Regions from separate parts of the Rhodoferax sediminis genome, predicted to be linked through region 2. Evidence: predicted binding sites of a transcription regulator. Region 2 holds the regulator's gene; the other holds the start of a gene.
What was found. Region 2 encodes NrdR, which represses ribonucleotide reductase genes. Its sites were predicted from a motif close to CACNANATNTNGTG; they were not measured.

Region 1: the regulator NrdR is predicted to act here: its motif matches at 7,791-7,804, upstream of EUB48_RS18255 (ribonucleoside-diphosphate reductase subunit alpha).

The regions. Positions count from the first base shown of each region.
Region 1 is NZ_CP035503.1:3,772,746-3,788,334, forward strand. Features, by position in the region: gene miaB (tRNA (N6-isopentenyl adenosine(37)-C2)-methylthiotransferase MiaB) at 1-1,185, shown strand, start outside; gene ffh (signal recognition particle protein) at 1,261-2,625, opposite strand; gene EUB48_RS18230 (cytochrome C assembly family protein) at 2,722-3,531, shown strand; gene EUB48_RS18235 (PP0621 family protein) at 3,528-3,758, shown strand; gene EUB48_RS18240 (sensor histidine kinase) at 3,759-5,471, shown strand; gene EUB48_RS18245 (sigma-54-dependent transcriptional regulator) at 5,475-6,905, shown strand; gene ampD (1,6-anhydro-N-acetylmuramyl-L-alanine amidase AmpD) at 6,889-7,503, shown strand; gene EUB48_RS18255 (ribonucleoside-diphosphate reductase subunit alpha) at 7,900-10,854, shown strand; gene EUB48_RS18260 (ribonucleotide-diphosphate reductase subunit beta) at 10,974-12,212, shown strand; gene EUB48_RS18265 (histone H1-like DNA-binding protein) at 12,392-12,835, shown strand; gene EUB48_RS18270 (carbohydrate kinase family protein) at 12,989-13,891, opposite strand; gene EUB48_RS18275 (DUF3426 domain-containing protein) at 13,912-14,949, opposite strand; gene prmA (50S ribosomal protein L11 methyltransferase) at 14,999-15,589, opposite strand, start outside.
Region 2 is NZ_CP035503.1:1,594,072-1,609,660, forward strand. Features, by position in the region: gene nusB (transcription antitermination factor NusB) at 1-499, opposite strand, end outside; gene ribH (6,7-dimethyl-8-ribityllumazine synthase) at 496-963, opposite strand; gene ribBA (bifunctional 3,4-dihydroxy-2-butanone-4-phosphate synthase/GTP cyclohydrolase II) at 967-2,085, opposite strand; gene EUB48_RS07670 (riboflavin synthase) at 2,098-2,736, opposite strand; gene ribD (bifunctional diaminohydroxyphosphoribosylaminopyrimidine deaminase/5-amino-6-(5-phosphoribosylamino)uracil reductase RibD) at 2,762-3,874, opposite strand; gene EUB48_RS07680 (GspH/FimT family pseudopilin) at 3,925-4,497, opposite strand; gene EUB48_RS07685 (type IV pilin protein) at 4,494-4,952, opposite strand; gene EUB48_RS07690 (pilus assembly protein) at 4,949-9,415, opposite strand; gene EUB48_RS07695 (pilus assembly PilX family protein) at 9,432-10,040, opposite strand; gene EUB48_RS07700 (PilW family protein) at 10,057-11,082, opposite strand; gene pilV (type IV pilus modification protein PilV) at 11,079-11,702, opposite strand; gene EUB48_RS07710 (hypothetical protein) at 11,696-11,962, shown strand; gene nrdR (transcriptional regulator NrdR) at 11,931-12,380, opposite strand; gene glyA (serine hydroxymethyltransferase) at 12,488-13,732, opposite strand; ZMP/ZTP riboswitch at 13,778-13,908, opposite strand; gene EUB48_RS07730 (lytic transglycosylase domain-containing protein) at 13,939-14,763, opposite strand.

The sequences.
Region 1 (15,589 bases), 2.2 Mb from region 2:
AAGGCGCAGGAGAAGGTGTTCAGCGACCTGGGTCGCGTCAAGCACCTGGCGCGGCGCGGTGCGAGGATCGGCGTGGGTGGCTGCGTGGCCAGCCAGGAGGGCGCGGCCATCATCGAGCGCGCGCCGTATGTGGACATCGTGTTCGGCCCGCAGACGCTGCACCGCCTTCCCGAACTGCTGGACGCGCGCGAACGGCAGAACCGCCCGCAGGTCGACATCAGCTTTCCGGAGATTGAGAAATTCGATCACCTGCCGCCCGCGCGCGTGGACGGCGCCAGCGCCTTTGTCAGCATCATGGAAGGCTGCTCCAAGTACTGCAGCTACTGCGTCGTGCCCTACACGCGCGGCGAGGAAGTCTCGCGTCCACTTGACGACGTGCTGGTCGAGGTCGCCGGGCTGGCGGACCAGGGCGTGAAGGAAGTCACGCTGCTGGGCCAGAACGTCAACGCCTGGCGCGGCAAGATGGGTGACACGGCCGAGATCGCCGACTTCGCGCTGCTGATCGAGTACGTGGCCGAGATCCCCGGCATCAAGCGCATCCGCTACACCACCAGCCACCCGAACGAGTTCACGCAGCGACTGATCGACGTGTACGCGCGCGTCCCCAAGCTGGTGAGCCACCTGCATCTGCCGGTACAGCACGGCTCGGACCGCATCCTGATGGCGATGAAGCGCGGCTACACCGCCATGGAATACAAGAGCACCGTCCGCAAGCTGCGCGCGATCCGCCCCGAGCTGGCCATGAGCTCGGACTTCATCGTCGGCTTCCCCGGCGAGACCGAGGACGACTTCAACAAGATGATGAAGCTGATCGACGACGTGGGCTACGACACCTCGTTCAGCTTTATCTTCAGCCCGCGCCCGGGCACGCCGGCCGCCAACCTGATGGATGAGACACCGCACGAGGTCAAGCTGCGCCGGCTGCAGCAGTTGCAGGCGCGGCTGGACGAGAGCGTGCGTGCCATCAGCGCGAGCCGCCAGGGCACGGTGCAGCGCATTCTGGTGGAAGGGCCATCGCGCAAGGACCCGGCCGTGTTCACCGGGCGCACCGAATGCAATCGTCTGGTGCTGTTCCCGGGCCAGCCGCGGCTCACGGGCCAGATGGTGGATGTGCGCGTCACCGAGGCCAGCCAGCGCTGGCTGCGCGGCGAGGTGCTGCTACAGGAAAGCACACTGCTCGCTTGAGCATTAGCTATCGATTTGATAACTATTAGCGTCCGCCGCAAAAGGGCTGGCAGCCTGTTTCTGTTGTGAAGTCGATCAGAACGGCATTTTCGGCATGCCCTTCATGCCGCCCATGCGCTTCATCATTTTCATCATGCCGGCGCCCTTCATCTTTTTCATCATGCCCTGCATCTGCTCGAATTCACCCAGCAGGCGGTTCACTTCCTGCACGTGAACGCCGGCGCCGGCCGCGATGCGACGCTTGCGCGTGGCCTTGATCAGGTCGGGCTTGCGGCGCTCCAGCGGCGTCATGCTCTGGATGATGCCTTCCTTGCGCTTGATGTCTTTCTCGGCCTTGTTCATGTCGACCTGGCCGGCCTTGGCCGCCATCTGCGCGGGCAGCTTGTCGAGCAGGCTGGACAGGCCCCCCATCTGCTTCATTTGCTGCAGCTGGCCCAGGAAATCGTTGAGGTCGAAGGCCGCGCCGCTCTTGACCTTGGCCGCCAGCCTTTGCGCGGCCTCGACGTCGACCCCGGCCGTGACCTGTTCGACCAGCGCCACGATGTCGCCCATGCCCAGGATGCGCCCGGCATGACGCTCCGCGTCGAACACCTCCAGGCCGTCGAGCTTTTCGCTGGTACCGGCGAACTTGATCGGCGCGCCGGTGATCTGGCGCACCGACAGCGCCGCACCGCCGCGCGAGTCGCCGTCGAGCTTGGTCAGGATGATGCCGGTCAGCGGCAGCGCCTCCTTGAAGGCGCGGGCAGTATTGATCGCGTCCTGGCCCTGCATGGCATCGACCACGAACAGCGTCTCCACCGGAGCGAGCGCGGCGTGCAACTCCTTGATCTCGCGCATCAACACCTCGTCGATGGCGAGCCGGCCGGCCGTGTCAACCAGCAGCACGTCGAAGAAATGCTTGCGCGCGTAGTCGATCGCGGCGCGCGCGATGTCGACCGGCTTTTGCTCGGGCGTGCTCGGAAACCACTCGGCCCCGGCCTGCTGCGTCACCATCTTGAGCTGCTCGATGGCGGCCGGCCGATACACGTCACCCGAGACCGTCAGCACCTTCTTCTTGCGCTTTTCAATCAGGTGCTTGGCCAGCTTGGCGGTGGTGGTGGTCTTGCCGGCGCCCTGCAGGCCGGCCATCAGGATCACGGCGGGCGGCTGCGCGGCCAGGTTGATGTCGCTGATGCCCTCGCCCATGGTGTGGCTGAGCTCGCGGTTCACGATGCCGACCAGTGCCTGCCCCGGCGAGAGCGAGCCCATCACCTCCTGCCCGAGCGCTTTTTCCTTGACGCGCGCAATGAAGTCGCGCACCACGGGCAGCGCCACGTCGGCCTCGAGCAGGGCCATGCGCACCTCGCGCAGCATGTCCTGCACGTTGGCCTCGGTGATGCGGGCCTGGCCGCGCATTTCCTTGACGAGGCGGGAGAGTTTGTCGGTGAGAGCGGAGGCCATGAAGAGGGTCGATGCGCTGAACGCGCAGCCTGTAGTGGGGACGGGTGAATGCCGGGGACGTCGGGCGGGGATGATCGAGCCGCTAAACTGTATCCCATGATTTTACCCAGTGCGAGCCCGATCACCGAGATCCTGAGTGTGGCGGTCGCGCTCGCCTACACGGTGCCGGCCGCGGCGGCCGCCCGCATGAGCGCGCCCGCGGCCCGCGCCTGGTTGATGCTCGGCTGGCTGCTGCACGCGCTGGTACTGGGCTGGGGACTGCTGGGTGACACGCCGCGCTTCGGATTTGCGCCGGCGCTGTCCATGACGGCCTGGCTGGTGCTGACCATGTACGGCGTGGAGAGCCATCTGTTTCCGCAGTTGCCGGTGCGCTGGGCGCTGGCGGCGCTGGGCGGTATCGCCGTGCTGCTGCCGCTCGCGTTTCCGGGCGCGCACCTGCATGCCGCCTCGCCCTGGCTGCCGCTGCATCTGGCACTGGGCATCGCGTCCTACGGCCTGTTCGCCGCCGCGGTGCTGCACGCCTGGCTCATGACGCGCGCCGAGAGGCAGATCCGCCTGGCCGCCGACGCCCGCACCGGCGTGCCGCTGCTCACGCTGGAGCGGCTGACCTTCCGCTTCGTGACGGTCGGCTTCATCCTGCTCTCGGCCACCTTGCTGGCGGGCTGGTTTTTCGCGGAAACCCTGTACGGCCCGACCGGCACGGGCCCGGGCTGGCAGTGGGACCACAAGACCGTTTTTTCCATCCTGTCGTGGCTCACGTTCGCGGTGCTGCTACTGGGCCGAGCGCGCTTTGGCTGGCGCGGACGCAAGGCGGTGCGGTTCCTGTATGCGGGCTCCGGGCTGCTGTTGCTGGCCTATGTCGGCTCGCGCTTCGTGCTGGAAGTCATTTTGGGACGCACCCCATGAAGTTCATCCTCATGCTGGCGGTGGCGCTGGCCGGCATCTGGTTGTGGCGCACACACCGGCAGGCAGAGCGGGCGCCGCGGCGCGACGCACCCCCGCCGCCCCAACCGCTGCTGCAGGACATGGTGCGCTGTCCGGTGTGTACGGTGCATGTGCCCAGGACCGAAGCGGTGCCGGGCCGGCAGGGCCTGTATTGCTGCGCCGAGCATCGGCGCCGGGCCGAGGGCTGAATGAGCCGTTCGCCGGACGCCTCCTCCTGGTTTGGGCCCCTGGAGTCCGAGCGCAGCAGCCAGCCGGTGCATCAGAATCTGGCGATCGTGCGGCTGTGGCGCGGCTTCATGACGGCACGCGCCATGATCGGCCTGCTGCTGTTGCTGCTGCAGGGCTCGATCTACGGGCTTGGCCAGCCGGTCAACAAATGGCTGGTCGCCCTGTGCGCGGCCTATCTGGCCGCGGCGCTGGCGGTGCGAATTTTTGCGCGCCCCCGGTGGCCGGGCCAGAGCTTCGATCCGCAGTGGGTGTTCACCATCGGTGTGGATGTCGTGGTCTTCTCGGCGCTGCAGTTTTTGCAGACCAGCGCGATCAACTACACGCCCCTGTTTGCGCTGCCCGTGTTATTGGCGTCGGTGCTCGGCTCGGTCCTGCTGGCGCTGGGCACGGCCGCCGGCGTGACCCTGATCCTGCTGGTGGAGGCCTGGCACGTGTCGCTGCAGGCCCCCGGCGACATGGCGTCGCATTTCCTGCAGGCCGGCCTGGCGGGCATCGGCTTGTTCATCGTCGCGTTTTTGACGCACCAGCTCGCCTCGCGGCTGGTACGCGAGGAGCTGCGGGCGCGCCGCAGCGGGCTCGCGGTACGGATCCAGACCCATGTCAACGAGCTGGTGATCGAGAGCCTGACCGACGGCGTGCTGGTGGTCGATGCCAGGAGCGTGGTGCGCGCCGCCAATCCGGCCGCAAGGCAGCTGCTCGGTGCCGACGGGCCGGCGCCCATGGCACCGTTCGTGCTGGATTCGCAGCCCGCCTGGCGCGCCGTGGCCGAACTGGCGCGCCTGACGTTTCTGCAGCGCGGCGACCAGATCGCCGATCTGGCCATTGATCATGCGGGGCACAACGCCTGCCGCGTGCGCGCCCGCACGCGCCTGACAGCGACCCACGAAGAGGAGGTCGAGAGCCTGTGCGTCATGTTCCTGCAGGACCTGCGCGAGATGGAGGCGCGCTTGCGCACCGAAAAGCTGGCCGCCATGGGGCGCATGTCGGCCGCCGTGGCACATGAAATACGCAACCCGCTGGCGGCCATCACCCAGGCGAATGCCCTGCTCGGCGAGGACCTGACCGAGCCGGCGCAGCAGCGCCTGGCGCTGATGGTGCAGCAGAACGCGCAAAGGCTGTCGCGCATCGTCGAGGACGTACTCGACGTATCGCGGGCGCAGCAAAAATCGGACTTGTCCCTGCCCGCCTCGCTGAGCCTGGATGCCACGATCCGGGACATCTGCATGGATTGGGCGCGGCAAGCCAGCAGCGGCCGCTCGATCGGGCTGGCGCTTGCCGCGGCCAATGTCCTGATCGCATTCGACGCAGACCACCTGCGCCGTGTGCTGGTGAACCTGCTGGACAATGCCTTGCGTTACGCGGGCCCTGCGCCGGACTCGCTGCAGGTCTCGACCCACGCCTCCATGACCGGCCAGGCGACGCTGCGGGTCTGGAGCGACGGCGCTCCGCTGGAGCCCAGCGTGCAGCGCCATTTGTTCGAGCCCTTTTTCTCGTCGGAGAGCCGCTCCAGCGGCCTGGGCCTGTACATCTGCCGCGAGTTGTGCGAGCGCCATGGTGCGGTCATCGGCTATGACCGCGCGCGCAAACGTCTGGCCGGCGGCGTGCGCGACGGCAACGAATTTTTCGTGGCCTTTCGGCCGACCACGCCTGCATTTGACACAATGCGCGCTTAAGCAATGTCAGCCAACCCTTCCCCCTCCCCGGCGCAGGTCCTGGTCGTCGACGACGAGCCCGACCTGCGCGACCTGTATGAGCTCACGCTGACCCGCGAGGGCTATCACGTGGACGCCGCGGCCAATCTTGCCCAGGCCTGGCTTTGCCTGAAAGAAAAGCGCTTCGATGCGGTGATTACCGACATGCGCCTGCCCGACGGCCTGGGCATGGAACTGCTCACCGGCATGCAGGCACAACAGCGTGCGGAGCGCTGCATCGTGATGACGGCCTACGGCTCCGCCGAAAACGCGGTGGAAGCCCTGAAGGCCGGCGCGTTCGACTACCTCACCAAGCCGGTGGACCTGAAGCAGTTCCGCACGGTGGTGGCCTCCGCCATCCAGGACACCGGCCAGATTTATAAAAGTGGGCGTGGCACACCGGGTCCGGCCAAGGCCGCCGGCGCGCTGGATCGGCTGGACAGCGAACCGGCTTCGCTGCGGCGCATGGTCGGTGACTCCGAGCCGATGCGCCTAGTCAAGCAGCGCATCGTCAAGGTGGCGCGCAGCATGGCGCCGGTATTGGTACGCGGCGAGTCCGGCACCGGCAAGGAACTGGTTGCGCGCGCCATCCACGCCTGCAGCCATCGCGCGGAGGCTCCCTTTGTCGCCGTGAACTGCGGCGCCATTCCGGAGAATCTGCTGGAGGCCGAATTCTTCGGCGCCAAAAAGGGCTCCTACACCGGCGCCACCCAGGATCGTGATGGCTACTTCCAGGCGGCGCGCAAGGGTACGTTGTTCCTCGATGAAATCGGCGACCTGCCGCTGGCCATGCAGTCCAAGCTGCTGCGCGCCATCCAGGAGCGCAGCGTGCGCTCACTGGGCTCGACGCAGGAAGATGCGGTGGACGTGCGCATCGTCAGCGCCACGCACAAGGATCTGGCCGCCGATGTAGCGGCCGGGCGCTTTCGGCAGGACCTGTTTTTCCGTCTCAACGTGATTGAGATTGCAGTGCCCCCGCTGCGCGAGCGGCGCAGCGACCTGCCGGCCCTGTGCGAGGCGCTGCTGGCCAAAATTGCCCAGGAGTCCGACATGCCGGTGCCCGCGCTCTCAAGCGCCCTGCTGGCGCAACTGGCCTCGCACCCCCTGAGCGGCAACGTCCGCGAGCTCGAAAACCTGCTGCATCGCGCCGTGGCGCTAAGCGACGGCAGCGAGTTGCATGTGGACTTTGTTCCGGGTCAGCCCTCCAACGGCCCGCCTGCCGTGACGGGCGATCTGCAAAGCTATCTGGACCAGCAGGAGCGCGAAGTGCTGGTCAAAACGCTCACCGAGACCGGCTTCAACCGCACCGCTGCGGCGGCACGGCTGGGTTTGAATCTGCGCCAGATCCGTTACCGCATTGCACGCCTGAACATCACCACCCCGTTTGGTGACGATGCGCATGACGATACCCCCTGATCGCCACCCCGCCAGCACCCTATGGCAGGACGGCTGGTACCGTTTTGCGCGCGTGCTGCGCTCACCCAACGCCGGGGAGCGCCCGGCCAACGCGCTGATCGACCTGATCGTGCTGCACTCGATCAGCCTGCCGCCCGGGCACTACGGCGGCGACGAGGTGCTGCAGCTGTTCACCAATACGCTGCACTGGGATGCCCACCCCTACTTCGAATCGATTCGTGGCATGCAGGTGTCGGCCCACTTCTTCATTCGCCGCAATGGGGAACTATGGCAGTTCGTCAGCTGCGATGCGCGCGCCTGGCACGCGGGGCGCTCGCATTACCGCGGACGCGACAACTGCAACGACGACTCGATCGGCATTGAACTGGAAGGAGTGGAGGGCGAGGCGTTCGAGGCCGCCCAGTATGAAACCCTGGCGGGCCTGTGTGCCGCGCTGGCGCAGCGCTACCCGGTGGCCTATATCGCCGGTCACGAACACATCGCCCCGGGTCGCAAGCAGGATCCGGGCAACGGCTTTCGATGGGCTTTTTTGCAACGCGCACTGGGCTGGCGAACTCAGTGTTTTCCCGCTGGTGCGATGCCATTTCACGACGCTTGAATTTATTTTTGCGGAATCATTTTTCGCATCTACAGGCCGCCGCCAAAGTATGCGCCAAAGTACGCAGCCAACCCGCAAGCGGTGATGCGCGGAAAAAATCCCCGAAAGGCGCATATTTGCTTGATCTGCGGGAACAGCGCGTGCGCTGGCAACGCCTGCGGGTCCATCACCGGCATCTGACGCAGTGCGTGCAAACCCACTCGCCCCCGTGAGGTTTTCGGGTCTGCGCGCCAATCCTCCGTTTCTGGGGCGATACACTACAGGTAGTGGCTTGAGTTAGCGCGAAACACTAGCTATAGTGTCTCCATCGCGTAGCAGCCGGGGGCTTTGACAACCGTTTCGAGTCTGCCCGCCAGGCCATTGCCCCCCACAAAAATTGCGAAAGACGAGGAAACAATGCAAGCAACTTCAAACCAGTCTCTCCCTGCCAGCACCAACCACCCTGCAGGCACTTCCAGCACCCGGGGAACCGACAGCGCGGGCGCCCTGGCCGCCAGCCCGCTGGCGCACTACCAGATCATCCGGCGCAACGGCTCCGTCGTGCCGTTCGAGCCGAACAAGATTGCCGTGGCCATGATGAAGGCATTCCTGGCCGTACATGGCACGCAGGGCGCCGCATCGGCCAGCGTGCGCGAGGTGGTCGACAGCCTGACCCAGGGCGTGGTGCGCGCCATGATGCGCTCGCGCCCGGGCGGTGGCACCTTCCATATTGAAGACGTGCAGGACCAGGTGGAATTGGGCCTGATGCGCGGTGGCCACCACGAAATCGCACGAGCCTATGTGCTGTACCGGGAGCGGCGCACCCAGGAGCGGGCGCAGCAGGCCACGCAGGCGGCGCCCAAGGCGCCTACGCTGCACGTGCTCGACGGTGGTCAGCGCGTGGCGCTGGACCTGAACCGGCTGCAGGGTTTGATCGAATCGGCCTGCGCCGGCCTGGGTGCCGACATCCGGCCCGACCCGATCGTGGCCGAGACCATGCGCAACCTGTACGACGGCGTCCCCATGGACGAGGTCTACAAGGCGTCGATCCTGGCCGCGCGCACGCTGATCGAGAAAGACCCCGATTACACCTACGCCACGGCGCGCCTGCTGCTGCACACCATTACCCGGGAAGTGCTGGGCGTGGAAGCCACCCAGGCCGAGATGGCGCAGCAATATGCCGACTACTTCCCCCTGGGCATCAAGAAGGGCGTGGAGGCCGAGCTGCTCGACGAGCGGCTGCTGCAGTTCGACCTGAAGCAACTGGGCGCCGCACTCAAGGCCGAGCGCGACCTGCAGTTTGACTACCTGGGCCTGCAAACCCTGTACGACCGCTACTTCCTGCACGTGCGCAAGAGCCGCATCGAGCTGCCGCAGGTGTTCTTCATGCGCGTGGCCATGGGCCTGGCGCTGAACGAAATCGACCGCGAGGCGCGCGCCATCGAGTTCTACGAAGTGCTGTCGTCGTTCAACTTCATGTCCAGCACCCCGACCCTGTTCAACAGCGGCACGCTGCGCTCGCAGCTCTCGTCGTGCTACCTGACCACGGTGCCGGACGACCTCGACGGCATTTACGAATCCATCAAGGAAAACGCACTGCTGTCCAAGTTTGCCGGCGGCTTGGGCAATGACTGGACGCGCGTGCGCGCGCTGGGCAGCCACATCAAGGGCACGAATGGCGAATCGCAGGGCGTGGTGCCGTTCCTCAAGGTCGTCAACGACACCGCCGTGGCCGTGAACCAGGGCGGCAAGCGCAAGGGGGCCGTGTGCACCTACCTGGAATCGTGGCACCTGGACATCGAGGAATTCCTGGAGCTGCGCAAGAACACCGGCGACGACCGCCGACGCACGCACGACATGAACACCGCCAACTGGGTTCCCGACCTGTTCATGCGCCGCGTCATGGAAAAGGGCGAGTGGACGCTGTTCTCGCCCAACAACGTGCCGGATCTGCATGACAAGTTCGGGGCCGACTTCGAGAAGGCCTACGTGGCCTACGAAGAGCGCGCGGCGCGCGGCGAGATCAAGCCCTGCCGTACGGTGCAGGCCAGTGACCTGTGGCGCAAGATGCTGACCATGCTGTTCGAGACCGGCCATCCCTGGATCACCTTCAAGGATGCCTGCAACGTACGTTCGCCGCAGCAGCACGTAGGCGTGGTGCACTCCTCCAACCTGTGCACCGAAATCACGCTCAACACCAGCGACACCGAAACCGCGGTCTGCAACCTGGGCTCGGTGAACCTGTTGCAGCACCTGAAGGCGGCGCCCGAAGGCCAGGCCGGCGGCACCCAGGTGCTGGATCACGACAAGCTCAAGAAAACCATCACCACGGCGATGCGCATGCTCGACAACGTGATCGACATCAACTACTACGCGGTCAAGAAGGCACGCGACTCCAACATGCGCCACCGCCCGGTGGGCCTGGGCCTGATGGGATTCCAGGACAGCCTGTACGAGCTGCGTATTCCCTACGCGAGCCAGGCCGCGGTGGAATTCGCCGACCAGTCAATGGAAGCGATTTGTTACTACGCCTACTGGGCCTCCACCGAGCTGGCCAGGGAGCGCGGCAAGTATGCGAGCTACAAGGGCTCGCTGTGGGACAAGGGCGTTTTGCCGCTCGACACGCTGGAGCTGCTGGCACAGGCGCGCGGCGGTTATGTCGAAGTAGACCGCTCCTCGACGATGGACTGGGAGGCCCTGCGCCACAAGATTGCCCAGGACGGCATGCGCAATTCCAATTGCGTGGCCATCGCGCCGACCGCCACCATCTCCAACATCATCGGCGTGGATGCCTCGATCGAGCCCTGCTTCGGCAACCTGTCGGTCAAGTCCAACCTGTCGGGCGAGTTCACCGTGATCAACGGCGGTCTGGTGCGCGACCTCAAGCGTTTGGGCCTGTGGGACGACGTGATGGTGATGGACCTCAAGCACTTCGATGGTTCGCTGCGTCCGATCGACCGCGTGCCGCAGGAAATCAAGGCGCTGTACTCGACCGCGTTTGAAGTCGAAGCCACCTGGCTGGTGGAAGCCGCGGCACGCCGCCAGAAGTGGATCGACCAGGCGCAGTCGCTCAACATTTACATGGCCGGCGCCTCGGGCAAGAAGCTCGACGACACCTACAAGCTGGCCTGGTTGCGCGGCCTGAAGACCACCTACTACCTGCGCACCATGAGCGCCACGCATGCGGAAAAATCAACGGTCACGGCCGGCCGTTTGAATGCCGTGACCTCGAGCGGGGAAGCCAAAGGCGGCGCCGGCACGAGTGCACTCGATGCCGCGGCGGCGGCCGCACGATCGCAGATGAACGCGATGCCGGCAACCGACATCCAGTTCTGCGGCGTTGACGATCCGACGTGCGAGTCCTGCCAATAAATCAAGCCGCACTGCATCTCGAAATTGCGATGCAATTGAGCAACACAATATGACAGCGATGTGAATGAGCACTTTGCATTTCACATCGCTGCTTTCATAATCTGAGCATTGGAAAATCTATGTTGACCTGGGACGAAGAAGTCAAGCCCTCATTGCCTGCAGCACCAAACAGCGGTTTGCGAAACAACCGCGGGGTGGAACTCCCGCCTCTTTTTTCTCCCTCTCCCGCTACCGGCCCACAGCCTGCATTGCGCACCCTGAATGACGGTGCCGTGATGCCCGCGCCGGCCGTTGCGCGCGCAATCCCTCCCACGCTTGTACCCGCCGCGAGCGGTGAACGCCGCCGCGTCAACGCCTCCGACAAGCGCATCATCAACGGCCAGACCGACGTCAACCAGCTGGTGCCGTTCAAGTACAAGTGGGCCTGGGAAAAATACCTCGCCACCTGCTCCAACCACTGGATGCCGCAAGAAATCAACATGACGCGCGATATCGCGTTGTGGAAGGACCCGAACGGGCTGACCGAAGACGAGCGGCGCATCGTCAAGCGCAACCTCGGCTTCTTCGTCACCGCCGATTCGCTGGCCGCCAACAACATCGTGCTCGGCACCTACCGCCACATTACGGCGCCCGAATGCCGCCAGTTCCTGCTGCGTCAGGCGTTCGAAGAAGCCATCCATACGCACGCCTACCAGTACATCGTGGAGTCGCTGGGCCTGGACGAAGGCGAGATCTTCAATGCCTATAACGAAGTGCAGTCGATCCGCGACAAGGACGAGTTCCTGATCCCGTTCATCGAGGCCATCAGCGACCCGAACTTCCATACCGGCACACCCGAGACCGATCAGACGCTACTCAAGTCGCTGATCGTCTTTGCCTGCCTGATGGAGGGCCTGTTCTTCTATGTCGGCTTCACGCAAATCCTCGCGCTGGGCCGCCAAAACAAGATGACCGGTGCGGCCGAGCAGTACCAGTACATCCTGCGCGACGAGTCCATGCACTGCAATTTCGGTATCGACCTGATCAACCAGCTCAAGCTGGAAAATCCGCAGCTGTGGACGGCCGAATTCAAGACCGAGATCCGTGCCCTGTTCATGAAGGCGGTGGAGCTCGAGTACAAATACGCCGAGGACACCATGCCGCGCGGCGTGCTCGGCATGAACGCCTCCATGTTCAAGGGCTACCTGCGCTACATCGCGAACCGGCGTGCCACGCAGATCGGACTCGAGGAGCTGTTCCCGAACGAGACCAATCCGTTCCCGTGGATGAGCGAAATGATTGACCTGAAGAAAGAGCGCAACTTCTTTGAAACCCGCGTGATCGAGTATCAGTCGGGCGGTGCGCTTTCCTGGGATTGAAGCATTCCTATAACCATAATGAAATCAAGAATCGCACAGACTGTTGATCGCGCCGCAGAGCGTGGCGACAGCCTGTGTTCCCGTGTTCATGGTGCTGGACATTGTTCCAACACCATGGATCGCTTCATGCAAACCAACAAGCATGAAGTGCTCTTTGCAATTTGATCAAGGAGAAAATGATGGCAACTGCGAAAAAACCGGCCGCAAAAAAGGCCGCACCTGCGAAGAAAGCTCCTGCTAAAAAAGTAGCGGCGAAAAAAGCGCCGGCCAAGAAGGCCGCTGCGAAGAAAGCCCCTGCCAAAAAAGTAGTGGCGAAAAAAGCGCCAGCCAAGAAGGCTGTAGCGAAGAAGGCTCCTGCCAAAAAAGCAGCAGCAAAAAAAGCGCCGGCGAAAAAAGCCGTAGCCAGGAAAGCCCCGGCGAAGAAGGCGCCAGCGAAGAAAGCGGCCGCCAAGAAAGCCCCGGCGAAAAAGCCGGCCGCCAAGAAAGCAGCAAAAAAACCCGCTGCGAAGAAAGCCGCGAAAGCACCCGCTGCCAAAGCAGCCCCGGCGCCGGCTGCCCCTGCGGCTCAGACGACTCTGAACCCGCAGGCGGCGTGGCCGTTTCCTACGGCCAGCAAGCCGTAAACAGCCAACAGCGGCTTGCCGCTTTCCAGGCCCGGTGTTGCAAAACATCGGGCTTTTTCATGTCTGTCGCAAGCGCAGTGACTACCCCCTTGAGCGGGTGCAATAAATAAATTGCTATCAAAATATGAGCCTCCTGTCTATGTGCCGTGTGGTCTACAGACCGATTTCTTTCAAATCCAGCGTGTAGTTCTGCGGCCCGCGCTGGGCAATCTTGAGCGCGCCGATGCGGTTCCCCAGCGCGGCGCAGCGCGCCAGGCTCCAGCCCTGTTCCAGCCCATACAGCAGCGCGCCGCGGTAGGCGTCGCCACAGCCCGTCGGATCCACCACCGCGCTCGCCTTGACTGGCGGCACCAGGGTTTTTTCGCCATCGACCCACACTTCGCTGCCCTCGGCGCCCAGCGTCACGATCAGGCCTTGCACGCGGCGTGAGAGCTCGGCACTGCTCCAGCCCGTGCGATCGCTGAGCATCTTGCCTTCGTAGTCGTTCACCGTGACCCAGGCAGCGAGCTCGACGAAGTGCGCCAGTTCCTTGCCATCGAACATCGGCAGTCCCTGGCCCGGATCGAACACAAAGGGAATGCCGGCCGCCTTGAACTGCTCGGCGTGCTGCAGCATCGCGTCGCGGCCGTCGGGCGAGATGATGCCCAGCCGCACGTCGCTGCGCGGCGCAATCTTCGTGAGGTGCGCCTGCTGCATGGCACCGGGATGGAAAGCGGTGATCTGGTTGTTGGCCATATCGGTCGTGATGAAGCACTGCGCGGTGTAGGTATCGCCGACCTCGCGCACGAACTCGGTGCTGATGCCCTGCGCCCTCAAGCGCGCGATGTAATCCAGGCCATCACTGCCGACGGTGGCCATCGGCAGCGGGTTGCCGCCGAGCAGTTTCAGGCCGTAGGCGATGTTGCCGGCGCAGCCGCCGAAGTCACGGCGCAGCGCAGGCACCAGGAACGAGATGTTGAGGATGTGCAGCTGATCCGGCAGGATCTGCTCGGCGAACCGGCCCTCGAAGGTCATGATGGTGTCAAAAGCCAGGGAGCCACAAATGATTGCTGCCATAAGTTTGGGATAAAAAGATGTCAGGGATAGAAGGCCAGCACGCGGTAACCCGCAATACGGGCCGCGATAGCGTTGTCCGCCACGCTGACAGGAAGCGAGCCGGTCCACTCGCCGCCCGCAGTCAGCACGGCCGCGGCGCCCAGATCGGTGGGCAACAGAACCCGGCGCAGCACCGGCTGATCCTGTGTGTCGGTCAGCGCCAGCTCAACGCTGGGCATGGCGAGTGCGACGGGCGCGGTATTCTTGATCGTGAGGCTGAGCTGGTAAACATTGTCACGGACTTTTTTGAACGACGAGCTGTCAACCACAATGGATTCAATCTGCCGCAGCGGCGCCACCGTGCAGCGCAGCGGGACGCACAGCCCCTGCAACAGGCCCCGGGTGCGCGGCTCGAAGGCGGCAATCCTGTCGCGCTCGTGGATTGCCCACTGCAGCCCCAGCAACACCAGCAACACAGCGCACGCCACCATCAGCAGGCGGCGAATCCGCGGGCGCTCCCACAACGCCTTGCGGTGGGCTTCCCGCACAAACGACACCTCCTGCAGGGCCGGGTCGGGGGCCGGGCCCGGCTCCTCCGGCGAAGGCGCCGCACTCGGCTCTGTCAGAAACCCGCTCACGGGCGCAGGCGACGGCTCGCCCGGCAGCACGTCCAGGGGTTCGTCCCAGGGCGCGGGCCACAGCACCTCATCCGCAAGGCCAGGTTCTGCAGATGCGCCTGGATCCATGTCCGGCTGTATTTCAGTCGGCGGCAGATCTACGCCTGGCGGCAGCGCCCAGGACTCGGTGTCAGTGTCCTGCTCGATGATTCCGGCGGCGGCCGCCCCCTCGGGCCCGGCGTCGGGCGCCGCCGGCGTCGCCCCCATCGCATTGCCGCCATGGGGCACCGAGGCCACCGACGGGGCCGGCGCTGCCATCAACGATTCCGGTAGCAGGTGCTCGGGCGCCTCGAAAACCTCGGTGCATTGCCCGCAGCGCACCCAACCGTCGGAAATCCTGAGTTGGTCGGGCACGACTTTGAACATCGTCCCGCAGGCAGGGCAGCGTGTGATCAGGCTCATGGGTAACGGATTGTAGGGTCGCCGCGCGGCCCTGGCGCCGCACCACGATTCACAGCGTGGCGGTCATCAGTATCCAGCCGTCTTCGCTGTCGGCCACCACCAACCGCGCATACGGCGCATAAGCCGCCTTGAGCTCGTCGGCCTGGCGCTCCAGAATCCCCGCCATGACGAGCGAGCCGCCGGGCGCGACGTGCGCGCACAGCAGCGGCGCCAACACCTTGAGCGGCGTGGCCAGGATATTCGCCAGCACCGTCTGGTAGCGGCCCGTCGCCCGATCGGGCAGGCCGGCCTGCAGGCGCACGGCATTGGCCTGCGCATTCAGCTTCGTGGACTCGACCGCTGCGCCGTCGATGTCGACCGCATCGATGTCCACGGCGCCAAATTTCGCCGCGCCAATGGCCAGAATCCCGGAGCCGCAGCCGTAGTCGAGCACCCGGCCCAACGGATTGCCCGCGGCGTGTTGCCCGCCAGCACGGCCATGCTGCGCAATCCAGCGCAGGCACATGCGCGTGGTGGGATGCGTGCCCGTGCCAAAGGCCAGCCCCGGATCCAGCCGGATGATCGTGCGGGCCTGCGCCGGCGGCTCATGCCAGGTCGGAACGATCCAGAACTCGGGCGTGACCTCGACCGGCGCAAATTG
Region 2 (15,589 bases):
GGGTGGGCGCCAGGCCGTTGAGCACCGCGTTCACGTACTTGTGGCCGTCGGTGCCGCCAAACTCCTTGGCCAGCTCGATGCACTCGTTGAGCACTACGCGCCACGGCACGTCCAGGCAGTGCTTGAACTCGTAGGCGCCAATCCACATCACGCCGTGCTCGATCGGCGAGATCTCGATCATCTTGCGGTCCAGCAGCGGCAGGATCACGGCGTCGAGCGCGGCGGACTCTTCGATGCAGCCGTGAAGGAGCGCGTCGTAGTGCGCGGCGTCGGCCTTGTGGAAGCCGGCCAGGTCGCGCGTGAAGCTGTCGATGGACGCGGCGTCGTTGCGCCCGACCTGGTGCTGGTACAGCGCCTGCAGCGCAAATTCGCGCGCACGACTGCGGTTGGACTTGGCCGCCGCCTTGCGCACACCGGTGCTGGTCAGTCCGGTGCGGGACTGGCGCGCCGGACGCTCGGCCGGGCGCTCCGTCGGGGTATCGGGTTTGTCCAGGCTCATGCGAGTTCGTCCAGCAGGTTCGCCATTTCCACCGCGACGCGGGCCGCGTCCCGGCCCTTGTCGGTTTGCCGGGCGATGGCCTGGTCCAGGTTTTCGGTGGTGATGATGGCGTTGGCCACCGGCAACTGGTAGTCCAGTGCGACCCGGCTCACGCCGGCGCCCGACTCGTTGGCCACCAGTTCGAAGTGGTAGGTCTCGCCGCGGATGATGCAGCCCAGCGCGATCAGGGCATCGAACTTGTCTTGCTCGGCCAGCGCCTGCAGGGCCAGCGGCACTTCCAGCGCGCCGGGCACCAGCACGTGCACGATGCCGTTGTCCGGCACGCCCAGCGCCGCGAGTTCCGCCTTGCAGGCGCTTGCGAGGCTGTTGGTGATGCTCTCGTTGAAGCGCGCCTGCACGATGCCGATATGCAGCCGGCTGCCGTCCAGTGGCCGCGCGGCCGTTCCTTTTTCTGCGCCAAACATGTTTTATTCCTTTGGTGTGTAGCCGGCAATCTCCAGCCCGTAGCCCACCATGCTGGGCAGGCGGCGCGGAGTGCCCATGAGGTTCATCTTGTGGACACCGCACTCGCGCAGGATTTGCGCGCCGATGCCATAGGTGCGCAGGTCCATGCGGCCGCGCTCCGGGCCGTGGCTGGCGCGCGCCGTGCCCTCGAACTGGGCCAGCAGCTGGGCCGCGCTCTCGCCGCAGTTCAGCAGCACGACCACGCCCTGGCCCAGCTGCGCGATGTGCTTGAGGCTGGTGTCCAGCCCCCAGGTGTGCATGGAGCGATTGACCTCCAGTGCGTCGAGCACCGACAGGGGCTCGTGCACGCGCACGGCCACGGTGTCGTCGGGCCGCCACTGCCCCTTGACGAGCGCCAGGTGCAGGCCGCGGCTGGGTTTGTCCAGGTATGCGTGCGCGGTGAATTCGCCGCAGGCCGTGTTGATGCTGCGCGTGCCGACTTTCTCGATCAGGGATTCGACGCGGCTGCGGTGTTCGATCAAGTCGGCAATCGTGCCGATCTTCAGGCCGTGCTCGGCGGCGAACAGCTGCAGGTCGGGCAAGCGGGCCATCGTGCCGTCGTCCTTCATGACTTCGCAGATAACTGACGCGGGCGAGCAACCCGCCATGGCTGCCAGGTCGCAACCCGCCTCGGTGTGGCCGGCGCGCATCAGCACGCCGCCATCGACGGCCTGCAGCGGGAAGATGTGGCCGGGCTGCACCAGGTCTTCCGCCCTGGCGCCCCTGGCCACCGCCACCTGCACGGTATGGGAGCGGTCGGCGGCCGAGATGCCGGTGGTCACGCCCTCGGCGGCCTCGATCGACACGGTGAACGCGGTCGAGTGCTTGGCGTTGTTGCGCGCCACCATGGGCGGCAGATGCAGGCGCTCGCACATGTCGCGCGACAGCGTCAGGCAGATCAGGCCGCGCGCGTGGCGTGCCATGAAGTTGATCGCCTCGGGCGTCACATGGTCGGCCGCCAGGATCAGGTCGCCTTCGTTTTCGCGGTCTTCTTCATCGACCAGGATCACCATGCGTCCGGCGCGCATGTCGGCCACGATGTCTTCGACCGGGGAGATGGGGACGGGGGAGGGCGTTGTCATGAAGGGTTTCTGTCAGTTTTTGTCAGGTTGCTGCGGATCGGCGCGGAGCATGCGCTCCACATAGCGCGCGATCAGGTCGATTTCGAGGTTCACCCGCGAGCCTGTGCGCAGGTGGCCCAGGGCGGTGTTCTCGACGGTATGGGGAATCAGGTTGATGCTGACCTCGCAGGCCGCATCCATGTCGATCACACGGTTCACGGTCAGGCTCACGCCATTGACCGTGATGGAGCCCTTGTAGGCCAGGTATTTGGCCAGCTCGCGCGGCGCGTTGATGCGCAGCTCCCAGCTCTCGCCGACCTGGGCAAAGTGGGTGACCGTGCCAATGCCGTCGACATGGCCGGCCACGATGTGCCCGCCCAGGCGGTCATTCGCACGCAGGGCCTTTTCAAGATTGATCGGGCCGGGTTCGGTGAGGCCGGTGGTCTTGTCTAGTGATTCGGCCGAGATGTCGATGCTGAACTGCTGCTTGGCGGGGACCAGCGTGGTGACCGTCATGCAGGCGCCGTTGAGCGCGATGCTGTCGCCCAGGGCGACGTCGTCAAGGTAGCCGGCGGGCGTCTCGATGGTGAGACGTTTGCCAAACTGTAAAGAGCTCCCCAGGTCGTGGACTGCGGCGATGCGCCCCACGCCGGTGATGATTCCGGTGAACATCCTGCTATTTTCGCAGGGATTGAGGCTAAAACTGGTCGCGCCCCGGAATTCTGGCCAGAATGCGCAGATCCGGCCCCAGCATCCCGGTTGATTTAAACGTTAGCGGCACCGCCTGCGCCAGTTCCGTGAGCGGCCCGAAGCTCGCCATGCCGCGCCCCTGGCCGATCAATTTGGGCGCCAGGTACACCACAAACTCGTCGACCAGGCTCTCGCGGATCAGCGAGCCGTTGAGCTTGAAGCCCGCCTCGACATGCAGTTCGTTGATTTCGCGCCGGGCCAGGTCGTGCAGCATGGCCGCCAGATCCACCTTGCCCGACGATTCCGGCGTCCGGCCTGGCAGGTAAATGACGGTGGCGCCGCGCGCCTCCAATGCTGCTTTTTTGGCATCATTTGGCACCGCAGCGTAGATGTACAGGTCGCGCCCAGCTATGAAAAGATGAGCGTCGAGCGGGGTATCGAGCCGGCTGTCCACCACCACCAGATGCGGCTGGCGCGGGGTCTCGACCAGCCGCACGTCGAGCCGCGGGTTGTCTTCCAGCACCGTGCCGATGCCGGTGAGCACGGCGCAGGCGCGCGCGCGCCAGGCGTGACCGTCGGCCCGCGCTGCCTCGGACGTGATCCACTGGCTGGCCCCGTTGTCGAGCGCCGTCTTGCCGTCCAGCGAGGCCGCCACCTTCAGGCGCACCCAGGGCGTCCGGCGGATCATGCGGCTGAAAAACCCGATGTTCAGTTCGCGCGACTCGGCGGCACCGGGTCCGACCTGCACCTCAACGCCGGCCGAGCGCAGGCGCGCAAAGCCCTGGCCTGACACCAGCGGGTTGGGGTCGGCAATTGAGGAGACCACCTTTTTGATGCCGGCCGCGATCAGCGCATCGCAGCAGGGACCGGTGCGGCCGTGGTGGGAGCAGGGCTCCAGGGTGACGTAGGCGGTGGCGCCGTGCAGATCGTGGCCGTGCGCCCGCGCATCCTCCATTGCTACCACTTCCGCATGCGGCCCGCCCGGCTGCTGCGTGAAACCGCGGCCGATCACTTCGCCTTGAGCAGTCGTGATGAGGCAGCCAACCCGGGGGTTGGGGCTGGACAGTCCGACAGATTGCCGGGCCAATGCCAACGCATCGCCCCAAAGTGCCAAGGTCATGGTTTGTGCCCAAGGAATCAATTGGGTTACTTAGTCGGACAATTATGAGCTCAAAGCTGTGAGGCCGATGCGCTGCACCGTGTGTCCGTCGGGGTCTTGGGCGTACAGACGCGCACGCGTCCGGTAGAGGCGATCTTAATGCGGCGCGTCTGGGCCAGTGATCCGGTGCCTGCCACGTCGTTGCGTGCGATTTCAAATGTCCATGCGCCAAAACTCCCGGTCGTAGTTTTGGAATATCCCGAGGCGTCATACATGATGTAAAGACTAGACGCCGGTGTGGGCGTGACAGTCAGATAGCTTGGTGGTGGCTCTTGGGTCAATATAGTCAAGTCGTTGGCCGTATAGCTGCCTGTCCGGTCCACATCCACAAACACAACCCAGCCGCTATTCCAGTTTGCTCCATCCGTCGGCACCACCATGGCATATCGGCCGCGCTTCATGGCTTCGCCTCGCGCCGCATTCAGGGCGGCGATCAAAGAGTTGGTGGCCGACGTCAATTCAGCATTGCGCTGGAATGTCGTGAAACTGGGGACTCCCAGAGCAAGCGCAATGGCGACCAAGGTCACAGTCACCATCAACTCGATGAGGGTAAAGCCTTTGTCCGCAGTAAGGCGTCTGTTCATTTCCAGCACACTGAACTCTTGGCTCCTGTGCAAGTTTTTGTGCCGGTGCTGAGTATTTGCAAGGTGCCCGCATCGGGGTCGGCCATGACGGGCTCAGCGGCCACCATCACGCATTCGGCGATGGTGGACGATGGGCAGGCCGATGCGCTCAGATAGTAGGCAGTTTTCGCCAGCGTGTCCCCCGAAAAAGTCTTGAAGGGCACGGTCGTTGGCGGCGTGACGACCGGTGTAGCAATGCCACCGACGTTGGTAAACGCAAAATAGCTGTTGTTTTGGGTCATGTACCGCTCCTGTTGCTGCATCAGCTCCGACAGTGCTGTCCGCGCCTCGGCCCTCCTGCCTTTCAGTACAGAGTCCTTGTAGGAAGGGTAAGCAATGCCGGCCAGGACGGCGACGATCGCAACCACGATCATCAGTTCGATCAGGGTAAAGCCGTGATTAAGACTCTTTTTCATGGCGCATTCTTCAAGTCTTGGTAATTGTTGATTTGCCGCCAGCTGAGTCGGCCAGCGACCACCTGGGTGGTGGCAGTTCCCCCTAGCGACAGACCGATGGATCCCTGCTGGATGACCTGGTTGGTGACGGTCTTGATCCGTCGTCCGGTGCTGTCACTGGTGCTGTAGGCTGTGGCACCGCTGACCTCGGCCACAAGCGGTTCCCCCATGATGCCCACGCTCGAACTGACGGCCGTGCCGCTGCCGCTCGCGATATTTACGGTGTACTGATTTCCGCCGCCCGCAGCCGAACAGCTGCCGACAGAGGCGATCGGGATCAAGCTGCCAAAAACGATGGAATTTCCCACCACGGTGGAACTGCTGATCTGACGTTCACCCGAAGTCGGAAAGTCAAAATACCATCCAGAGCGCTGGGTGGTATCGGTGTTGCTGGCTGCGCGGCCCAAGGTAAACGCCGGAACTGTGACCACGCCGGTTGCGACATTGGCCGTGCCAGCCTGCAGCCGCCCGCGACCATTGATGGCGCTGAGCCCTGCGGGGCTTGTGTCGTTCTTGGCGCTGCCATTGTCATACACCATGTAGACCGTTTGCAGTGCCGGCGAAGTCCTGTCGGATACCTCGAGGTACTTGCCGGTTCCGAACGTGACGTAGCTGGTGATGGCACCGCTATCTTGAACCGGGCCATAAACAATGCTTGGTGCCATGGTGATGGGCTGAATATTTCCGGACGCATCCCTCGCAACAAACAGAGGAGAAGCAACCGGCACCGATCCTCGGCTAAAGGGCGACAGCTTGTTGATGCTCCAGTCGGCAACTCCGGCCATCGAGAAATCAAGTTTCCAGAGGTTGCCGTGCAGATCACCCATGAAAATTTGCGTGACCTCCCTGGCTGAGCCCAATGCAGCCCTGAAGTTGATCAGTCCTGTTGCTCTACCCGGATAAGTCCCGGCGGCCAGGCTCAGCGTGCTGTGAACGGGCAAGGATATCTTGTAGTAATTCGTGCCAAGCGTCCAGGCCGTGCCGGCCGGCTTGCCCAGGTCCAGTAAAAATAGCGCAGGGTTTCCGGTGGCGCTGAACACGCCCGCGCTGTCGGCTACATAGTTGTTCACGCCGCTGCCCACGACGGCAAACCACTTGTAGGTGGCCGGCGTCACGTTGGCGGCGCTGGTGCGCAGCTTCAATATTTGCGGCCGCCCCGTCACATTGCCCATATCGGGATCGTCGGCATGGGTGAATTCCCACATCACGTTCGATGCGGTGAATGCGGCCGGGTTGGTCACGTCGAGCGCGAAGACGCCCTGGCCGCCGCCTCCGGTGCCTGAGACCAGCACGGTTTTCCAGTCGGCAGCGGTGCCGGCAGATCCCACCTGGGCTTCGGCCACGACAGGCGGCCCATCCACGTAACTCTGGTGATTATTGACGTAGGCGGGATTGGTCAATGCCGACAGCTTCGGGCCCAGCCAGCTGGGAATATAGGCGAACAGCTCGTCGCCGGTCTTGGCATGGAATGCGTGGAACATGCCGTCATTGGCGCCCACGAACACGGCTGGCGTGCGGCCCGCATTGGCGGCGTAAAAGCTTGCATAAGTGCTGGAGACGATGTTGGTTGCCGGCACGCCGGAGTACACCACGCCTGAATTGATGACGTCGCCCAACAACTTGTTGCGCTTGCGGAAAACCGTGCTTTCTTTGGAACGGTCGCCGCGCAGGTAGTTCAGCCGGTCCTGTCCCAGACCATCGCTGGCGGACGCGGGGGCCGGTTTGTTCAGCGCGGCCTGCAGGCTGCTTTCGATAGTGCCCCAACTGAACGACGTGGCGACCGGATACGCGGTTGCCCCCTCATTGCCCACCACGATATTGCGTGAGGTGGCTGGCGAAGTCAGTGCTGCGAGTTGGGCCGATGCGGTCCAGGTCGTGGAGTTCGAGATGGTCACCACGTTGCTTGTGCTCACGCTCACCGGAATGGCCAGAAGGTCACCGCTCCAATCGGACGTATCGAACGTTCCCTGGTAAATCGTGTCGCCCGCCTGCGTCAGGTTCTTGGATTGAATCGCACCGCCGGCAATGCTTCGTGCTGCGGTCGAGGCCCGGCTGAAAATGCTGTCAAACGCATTCAGTACACCGCGCGCGTTGCTTTGCAAATAGTAGGTGCTGGCCTCGCCAGGCCGGGCCGGGTCTTGCCAGACGTTGTTATCGTTGGTGCCATCCTGCTTCTTGAAGGGGTTGCCAAACGTGTTGTAGGGGGCTTTGCCCAGGTTGGAGGGATCCGTTTCAAAGCCGCCGTACTTGGCTGCCATGAAGAGCTGGTTGCTGATCTGACGGTTGGCCGCCTTGGATGAACCGCCATATTCGTTGACGTCGAAGGTGAAGGTCTTGACGCGCAAGCCGGGCCGCTGCCTGGCGAGGCCGCCCGTGTCTGTCCAATTGGTGCCGCGAATATCGTGCGTGTGCGCCCAATAGGCGGACCCCATGATCTGGCTGGTTTGGCTATTGCCCGGAACGCTGCCATTCCCACCGTTTGGATTTCCCGTTGTGCGCGACGTGCCTTGACCGTCGGTGTAGGTGGTGGACGAATTCTTCTCGAAACTCTGTACGATCCCCCGCCAGTAATTGATATCGGGGATGTTGTTGGCGGTATTTGCGGCAGGCAATCGGTTGCCGTCATGGGTGTTGATGTCGCCAATCACCACGATGTTGCTTTTCAGGCAAGAGTAGTCACTGGTATTGGAGCGGCCGTCTCCGTAGGGGTCGGTCCAGGTCGTCGTCACGGGGAAGCCGTCATACATCGCTGGCTGGATATTGCTGACGGCGTCGGGGCTTGGCTGCAAGCCCTGCAGGTAGCGCAGCGCTTCGTAGTGCAGTTCGCCGACCGGGTCGTATATCTTGTACCGCCCGGCGATCGGGCCGGTGCGGCCGAACTGGTTGAGATAGGTAATCACGCCGCTCTTGCCGTGCGTTGCATCGCCTGCGGGGTTGACGATGAAAACGCCAGTCGTCTCATTCCATTCCTTCACAGGATTGCCCGCGGTTGGCGTGTTGTCGATGCCATTGACGTCGAACGTCTTGGCGCCCACATATTTCATTGGCGCACGCAATACGCCACCGTAGCGCCCCCCAGCGTTGTAGCTTGCGGTCTGGTCCATCAAGTAACCGAACGCCGCGAGCCTTAATTGGTCGCTGTATTTTTGAATGGCGCCCGAGGGCTTGTAGTTGCCATTTGGGTATTTCTTGCACAAACCATAGTCGCGCGAGTCTTGCAATACCCCGGAACTGTCCACGTTGCATACCTGGACGCGCGAGTAGAAAAAGCCGTCAGTGTTCAATGTGCCTGAAGTCACGGTCGGCGACCATGCGCCCGAGTAGGGGCGTATATAGCAAGCCTTTACTATTCCGCTATAGGGATCGCCAAGAATGGAGTTATCGCAAAGCACACCGTTGGAAGCAGGAAAGACTCTCCATCGATTTGTACCCGAATTATTTACACCATACCAAACCTCTTTCACACCTGAAAAACTACATTGAACCCCCTCTCCTGTGGTGCAAGCAGCGGCGTCACTTGGAAGAGCAGCGGTGCTGTCAGTGATGGTTCCAATTTGAGGGTTTGTGGCCGCGCCTCCCAATGTGTAGCCGCTTTGATCGCCACAATTGCCCACGTACGACGTGCCTGAACGGAAGTAAATCCGGTTGAGCGTATTGGCCACCCAGATGTCGTTACCTGCCGCGGCCGTCATCATTGCCGTGGGTACCGCGCCCCAGTATTTCCCGGCACCGCCACCGTTTTTTTGCAGCTGTTTGGCAGGAAAGTTGCTGCTGTTCCACATGCAGATGGGATCGCCATTCGGAAGTACCGCGCGCTGCAAAACGGTCAATGAGGGAGTATCAATGTAGCGATCACCACCGGTCAGCGCCAGCCGCAACATGTCGATGGCTGAGTTGGAGGCCCAGTTCAAAAAGTTGCCGCTAAAGGCGTTGTTGCACATCCGGCTGGTCCTGGTGGGCTGCGTCGCATCGGGCACGCTCAGCGGATTGGCCGGCCCGCTGCGGTCGAAACGTTTGAAATCTGCCGTGGTCTGCGGTGCTACCGGTGTTTCGGTCGGCGCATTGTTGTATGTGTAGCAGCTTTCAGCGTCGTAGTAGCCAAGATACTCCTTGGTGTTGGAGTAGGTAGGGTCTATCGATGTACTTGCGTTATTGTTGTCGGGGTCGACATACTGTGCCCCCACCGTCGGGTACTCCACCGACAGCGCCAGCGCCAGCGCAGGCTTGTCGCCGGTGGTGGTGGCATACAGCGGGTCGGCGGACAGGATGACGGGGGGTATGTTGGGCGGGGAGCCCTGACTGATCGCCACGAATGACACCGCTGCAATCACCGGAACCATCAGCCACGGTACCCAGCGCCGACGCAGCCAGCGTGGTGGGGGGCGACTGATGAATCGCGAAATAGCGTGTGTACTCGTGTGCATGGCGTCGTTCCCGTCACTAGTTTCGATAAAGCGTTTGCAGCACGGCCTGAATGTCGGCGCGCGGTCCAAATCCCATGGCGGTTACCCGGTATAAAAAAGTGGGATTGGATCTGTCACCGACAAGATCGGGCACCAGCTCGATGATGTAGCGGGGCGCCATGGCAGGCTGAATGCCCGGTGCGCCTGCGGCGAAGGCGCGGCCGGTGAATGTGCCGAACTGCGTCGTTGCGGCACCGGAGCCGGTGGCCGTGAAGTCTGCTGTGAGCCACGCCGGCTTGCCTGCCGTTCCCGAATTGCACAGACCGACTGAATTGCCCGATGTGCCGCATCCGTCGATAAACGGGGTTGAATTTTTCCCGTCGAACAGGCTTTGGCGTACGGTGGGGGTGGCGGGCCGCGGCGACGGGTGGATATCGAATTCCGCATCCATCAATGCCGCTTCAGCGGCCTGCCAGGCCACCTGCAGATCACGGTCATTGCGGGCGCCACGTTCGCTCATCAGGGCAATTTGGGCACTGCCGATGCCCAGCACGGATACCACAATCAGGATCAGCATGACGATGATCAGCGAAGCACCGCGTTGTGCGCGGTGGCGCAGCGTGGGCAAAGAGGGGGTAGGCATCATCAAGTTTCCTGACATGTCAGAGACCCTGGTCATTGCGCAGATGCACCGTGAAAGTAATCACCTGACGCAGGCGACCATCCACGGCCGGTGTGAAGACGGTGCCCGGGTCGCTGGCAGACGACATGGCGGAGCCGGCAAGCCCGGTCGTTGAAGACTTTGCCGCACCGAAGGGGTAGAAGGTTTGCGCGGTCTTTTCCTGCGCCGAGTTTGGCGGGCCGCGCAGGACCATGCCAATACGCAGACTGCGAACGCGGCGCCAGTTGGCGTTGGTTCCAACCGGGTCGCCGGCCACCGTCAACTGGTCGGCGCGAAGGTAGCGGTCGGGTACGCCATCGGCTGCGGCGGCAGGCGGGACGCCAGCGGTCACGCCATCCACGCCGTAGAGCACCTGGAAGTTCTCCACGCCTTGAACAATGGGTTGAGTTGAGAACTCTCCTTTGGCTGGGTTCAAGGAACTGCACATCAACGAAGGCTCGCCCTGACTCAGCGCGACGTGGATGATACTGACCATGCGGTCGTACTTGCCATAAGTGACGGGATCCCGTGAATATCCGGAACAGTCGATCATGGATTTGTCAGATTTTCCGGAACCCGGGAAAGTCTCGCCAGTCCGATAGCGCAGGATCAGGATGTCACTCCCGTAACCATCTGCCCCGGCTACGCGTGAGGTGGGCGGGGAATTCAATGGGTCCGTACCCGTGGCGAGCAATGCGTTGTTGAATCCGTTGATGTTCGGATCCGGGTTGGTTGGCATGCCTGCCGTTGCTGGAGCCGGCGTGGCCGTGTACGGCAGATAGGGCAGGTCCAGGTAACCGGTTTGCACCGCAACGCGTTGAATCAGGTCAGCGGCGAAACGCCCGTTGTCCCGCAATTGCGAGGCGGCGTCGACTGTGTTGAACCCCTGCCGGGTGACGATCAGGGCAGCGACCGCCGCCAGCGCGATCAGGATGCTGATGGTCAATGCCACCAGCAATTCGATCATCGTCAAGCCGCGCTGCCGGAACATGGAGGAGGTCAAACGTCTGACAGGGATTGGAGTCATGTGTCACTCCCACTTCCAGCCGTGACAGGAAACACGATCGACGGGGCCTTCGCCCGCTCCAGAGCGGCATTGCCTGACTGTGATCGGTCTGTGGAGCCGCGGGTCCAGCCTATCTTGACCATAACAATGCCGCCCGCGCCAGCGCCCGCGTTGTTGCATCCCCATTGCGGCACGCCGCCGCCATCAAAGGGGGCCGAGTCGAAACAGACGCTGACACGCGCGCCGGGGAGTTGCGCGTCAACGCGGGCGAGCCATTCCGTCATTTGTGCGTTGGCAATGGCGGTCTGGTCCGCGCAAGGTGTCGTACTGGTTGCGACATTGAGGCAATACGATGGGGTGGTCGCCACTAACGGGCTGGTGGCAAAGGATCCCAAATAGGGGTTCGTCGCACCGATCCCAACTTCCTTGTTGCCCCGGATCATCTCGGCCAGTTCGCGCGCCAGAATCGCCGCAGATGACTGAAGGCGGGCCTCCCGGTTCGCCTGCAATGCCGCAGACTGCATGCCGACCATTCCCAGCAGACCAAATGACAGAACGATGATGGAAATCAACACCTCGATGAGCGAAAAACCAAGTTGATTTCTCCAGCGCCGAGGGTTTTGGGTACGGCTGCATGGCATCTCTTTTCTCCCATTTCTTGCAGGGCAACCAGTGGTTTTTGCCCATGGTTAAATTTTTCAAAGCCACGCTGATGGGCTTTTGTTTGCGTATGGTTACATATATTTACGCATTTTTCTTGGATCTATCTATTGGTCAGATAAGCGGCATTAATAGACCGACAAGCGGTAGCCCGCAGGGATTTTTATGGGAAGCGAAGGGAATTTGGCGAGGCGATGGCAGCGGTAAACCTACCGCCGCACCTCGTCAACGAGTGTCTTGAACTCGTCGATATCTTCAAAGCTGCGGTACACGCTGGCGAACCGTACGTACGCCACCTTGTCGAGCTTTTTGAGTTCGCGCATCACCAGCTCGCCGATGCGGTGGGACGGGATCTCGCGCAGGCCCAGACCGAGCAGCTTTTCCTCGATGCGTTCGATGGCGCCGTCGATCTGCTCGGTGCTGACCGGGCGCTTACGCAGCGCCAGGTTCATGGAGGCGCGCAGCTTGGCGCGCTCGAACTCGATGCGGCGCCCGTCTTTCTTGACGACGGCTGGAAAGCTCACGTCGGGCCGCTCATAGGTGGTGAAGCGCTTTTCGCAGGCGGCGCACTGGCGCCGTCGGCGGATGAAGTCCGCGTCCTCCGAGATCCGGGTTTCAACAACCTGGGTGTCGGTGTGACCGCAGAAGGGGCATTTCATACCGAGAACAGGTGGCGGTAATTTTCCGCCGGGCCGCCCCAAGGAAAATTGGCCCCCCCGGGGGGCAGCGCATTACACGAAGTGAAAAGCGTGGGGGCCGACATTCTTTAGCCGTAGACAGGAAAGCGGCGGGTCAGCACATTGACCTTGGCGCGCACGGCCTCGATGTTGGCGGCGTCGCGCGGGTTGTCCAGCACGTCGGCAATCAGGTGCGCGGTGGCGCGAGCTTCTTCATCCTTGAAGCCGCGCGTGGTCATGGCCGGGGTGCCGATGCGCACGCCGCTGGTCACCATGGGTTTTTCGGGGTCGTTCGGGATGGCGTTCTTGTTGATGGTCATGTGGGCGCTGCCCAGCACGGCCTCGGCTTCCTTGCCGGTGATACCCTTGGCGCGCAGGTCGACCAGCATCAGGTGGCTCTCGGTGCGGCCGCTGACGATGCGCAGGCCGCGCGATACCAGCGTTTCGGCGACGATGCTGGCATTTGTCAGTACTTGCTGCTGATAAGTCTTGAATTCCGGCATCAAGGCCTCCTTGAAGGCCACTGCCTTGGCCGCGATCACGTGCATCAGCGGGCCGCCCTGCAGGCCCGGGAAGATGGCGCTGTTGATGGCCTTTTCGTGCTGGGCGCGCATCAAAATGACGCCGCCGCGCGGGCCGCGCAGGCTCTTGTGGGTGGTGGAGGTCACCACGTCGGCGTGCGGCACCGGATTCGGATAGATGCCGGCGGCAATCAGGCCGGCGTAGTGCGCCATGTCGACCATGAAGATTGCTCCCACGTCTTTCGCCACCTTGGCAAAGCGTGCAAAATCAATAGCAAGAGAATAAGCACTGGCACCGGCTATGATCAGCTTTGGTTTGGATTCGTGGGCCTTGCGTTCCATCGCGTCGTAGTCGATTTCTTCGCGCTCGTTGAGGCCGTAGCTCACCACGTTGAACCACTTGCCGCTCATGTTGAGCGCCATGCCGTGCGTCAGGTGGCCTCCTTCGGCCAGGCTCATGCCCATGATGGTGTCGCCAGGCTTCAAGAAGGCCAGAAACACCGCTTCGTTGGCCTGCGCGCCAGAATGCGCCTGCACGTTGGCCGCCTCGGCGCCGAAGATCTGCTTGATGCGGTCGATGGCCAGCCGCTCGGCCACATCCACGTATTCGCAGCCGCCGTAATAGCGCTTGCCCGGATAGCCTTCGGCGTATTTGTTGGTGAGCTGCGTGCCCTGTGCGGCCATGACGGCGGGCGAGGCGTAGTTCTCGGAGGCGATCAGCTCGATGTGCTGTTCCTGGCGCGCGTTCTCGGCCAGGATGGCGGCCCACAACTCGGGGTCGGTTTGTTCAACGAGGATATTGCGGTGGTACATGGCAGTCCTTAAAGACGAGGTTCCCTGTCATTGCGTGAATGAAACAAGGGCTGCCCAGGCGAACGGCTGAACGCCGTTGTCAAAAGACGCGGGCGGTACGCTTCCCGGTGGTGTCCCACGTCAGCGCCAGCGGCCCTGTTTGGGCGCCGCGCCTATCGCCAGTCGCGTACAGCGTGAGTGTAGCTGACTGGCATGGTGTCCGCGCGTCAGTTGCCCGGGGCGCCGGTTGAATGGGATGGCGACAGCATCGCGACTTTTTCGTCCCCGCCCGCTACCAGCTTGGGCGTTGCCGCCGGGGCGCGCTCAACGGGAATGGAGTGGCCCGTCGCCACCTTGTACAACCTGGCCCGTTCGGCCATCACTTTGCCGGCGTAGCCGCCATCGTCCTGGATGTTGGCGGCGCCCACATAGTATTTCAGCCCGGCCTGCACCGAGCCCGCGCGCGCGATGCAATCCTGCAGGACCTTCACGCCGACGCGCAGGTTGGTCACCGGGTCGAAGGCGGCCAGCATGCCGCCAAAGCCCTCGTATTTGTCGGAGTGCACCTTGGTCATGACCTGCATCAGCCCCTGCGCGCCCACCGCACTCTGGGCAAACGGGTTGAAGCCCGACTCAATCGCCATCACGGCCAGAATCAGCGTCGGGTCGAGCTTGGTACGGGCGCCGATTTGATACGCCTCCGCCACCAGCGCGCTCACGGGTTCGGGCGCGACATGGTATTTTTTGCTCAGCCAATAGGCCACCGCAGCCTGCTGCTTGGGCAGGTCTTTCGGGTCGGTGGCGGTAGCCCGATCCACCGCGTCGGGTTCGACCTCGATGTCGGCCGAGACGATCTGACGTGATTGCAGCCAGCCGGTGAGTTTCTCTTCGCCGACCTGGCGCAGGTCGGGTCGTGCCGCCAGGGTGATCACGAAGAACACCAGGGCCACGCCCAGGAGGGCCAGGCCGTTGTGGGTGATTTCAAAAAAACCGTCAGCCACATCGGATGCGAAGACTCGCAGGCCTTTGGCTGACTGTGTTAGCGCTGTCATAGCTCTTCCTTTCTACGCGGGGGCTGCGGCGCCATGCTGGAGTGCAGCACGACAAGCAGGGCTCCTCGTTTGGATTGGTACGCCATCGGATTCACGCGGAGTCATCGAGACTATGGCGGTGGATCGACTTAGCCGGGGTCGGCAGCGATTACGGGTTATCCCTAGATATTCCCAAGAATTCCGAATTCTAGGTTCACCTTAAATACTTGGTCAAGCATAAAAGCTAGGGTGATTGCTCAAATTTAGATCTATAGAGCATGTATATACGTACAGTTTTGATGCAAAACAAGGCTGAATCGGGGGCCTGGGTGGCCCGGCAGATCCGCCTCGCGCTCGCCCGCCCGGTTGGCGCATGCTCCTCAAACGATAGCTGTCCATCCGCTTTTCAGGCCCGCTGGCGGGCGCGCTGGCTGAATGCTTCTTGACGCGGCCGGGTCAGGCGGGGGAGGTACGGGCCGCGGCGGGGCGGCCTTTGGTTGCGGCCCATCATGGCGGGCCACAATTTTTTGAAAATCTTCCAATCGCGCGCTCCCCGCTCATTGAAAATCCGATTTGCAATTTCGCCAGGCGATGACTAAGGTAACAAGGCCTGAGCAATTGGGCAATCGCCGGTAGGAGCCAGTCCCCGCTGAAAGGTGGGCTGACGAAGCAGCCCCGGCTTATTATGGAAGCAATCCATTGCTTCCTACGCAGTGCGGGACTTCAATCTCCCACCTGCGAACCGAGACGGCACTGGCCTTTTGGCTGCCGTCAGGCCCGGTTGGATCTGCTGCAGGCAGATCCTCCGGGCTTTCTCATTTTTGCCTCGGCCTAATGCGTTGAATAA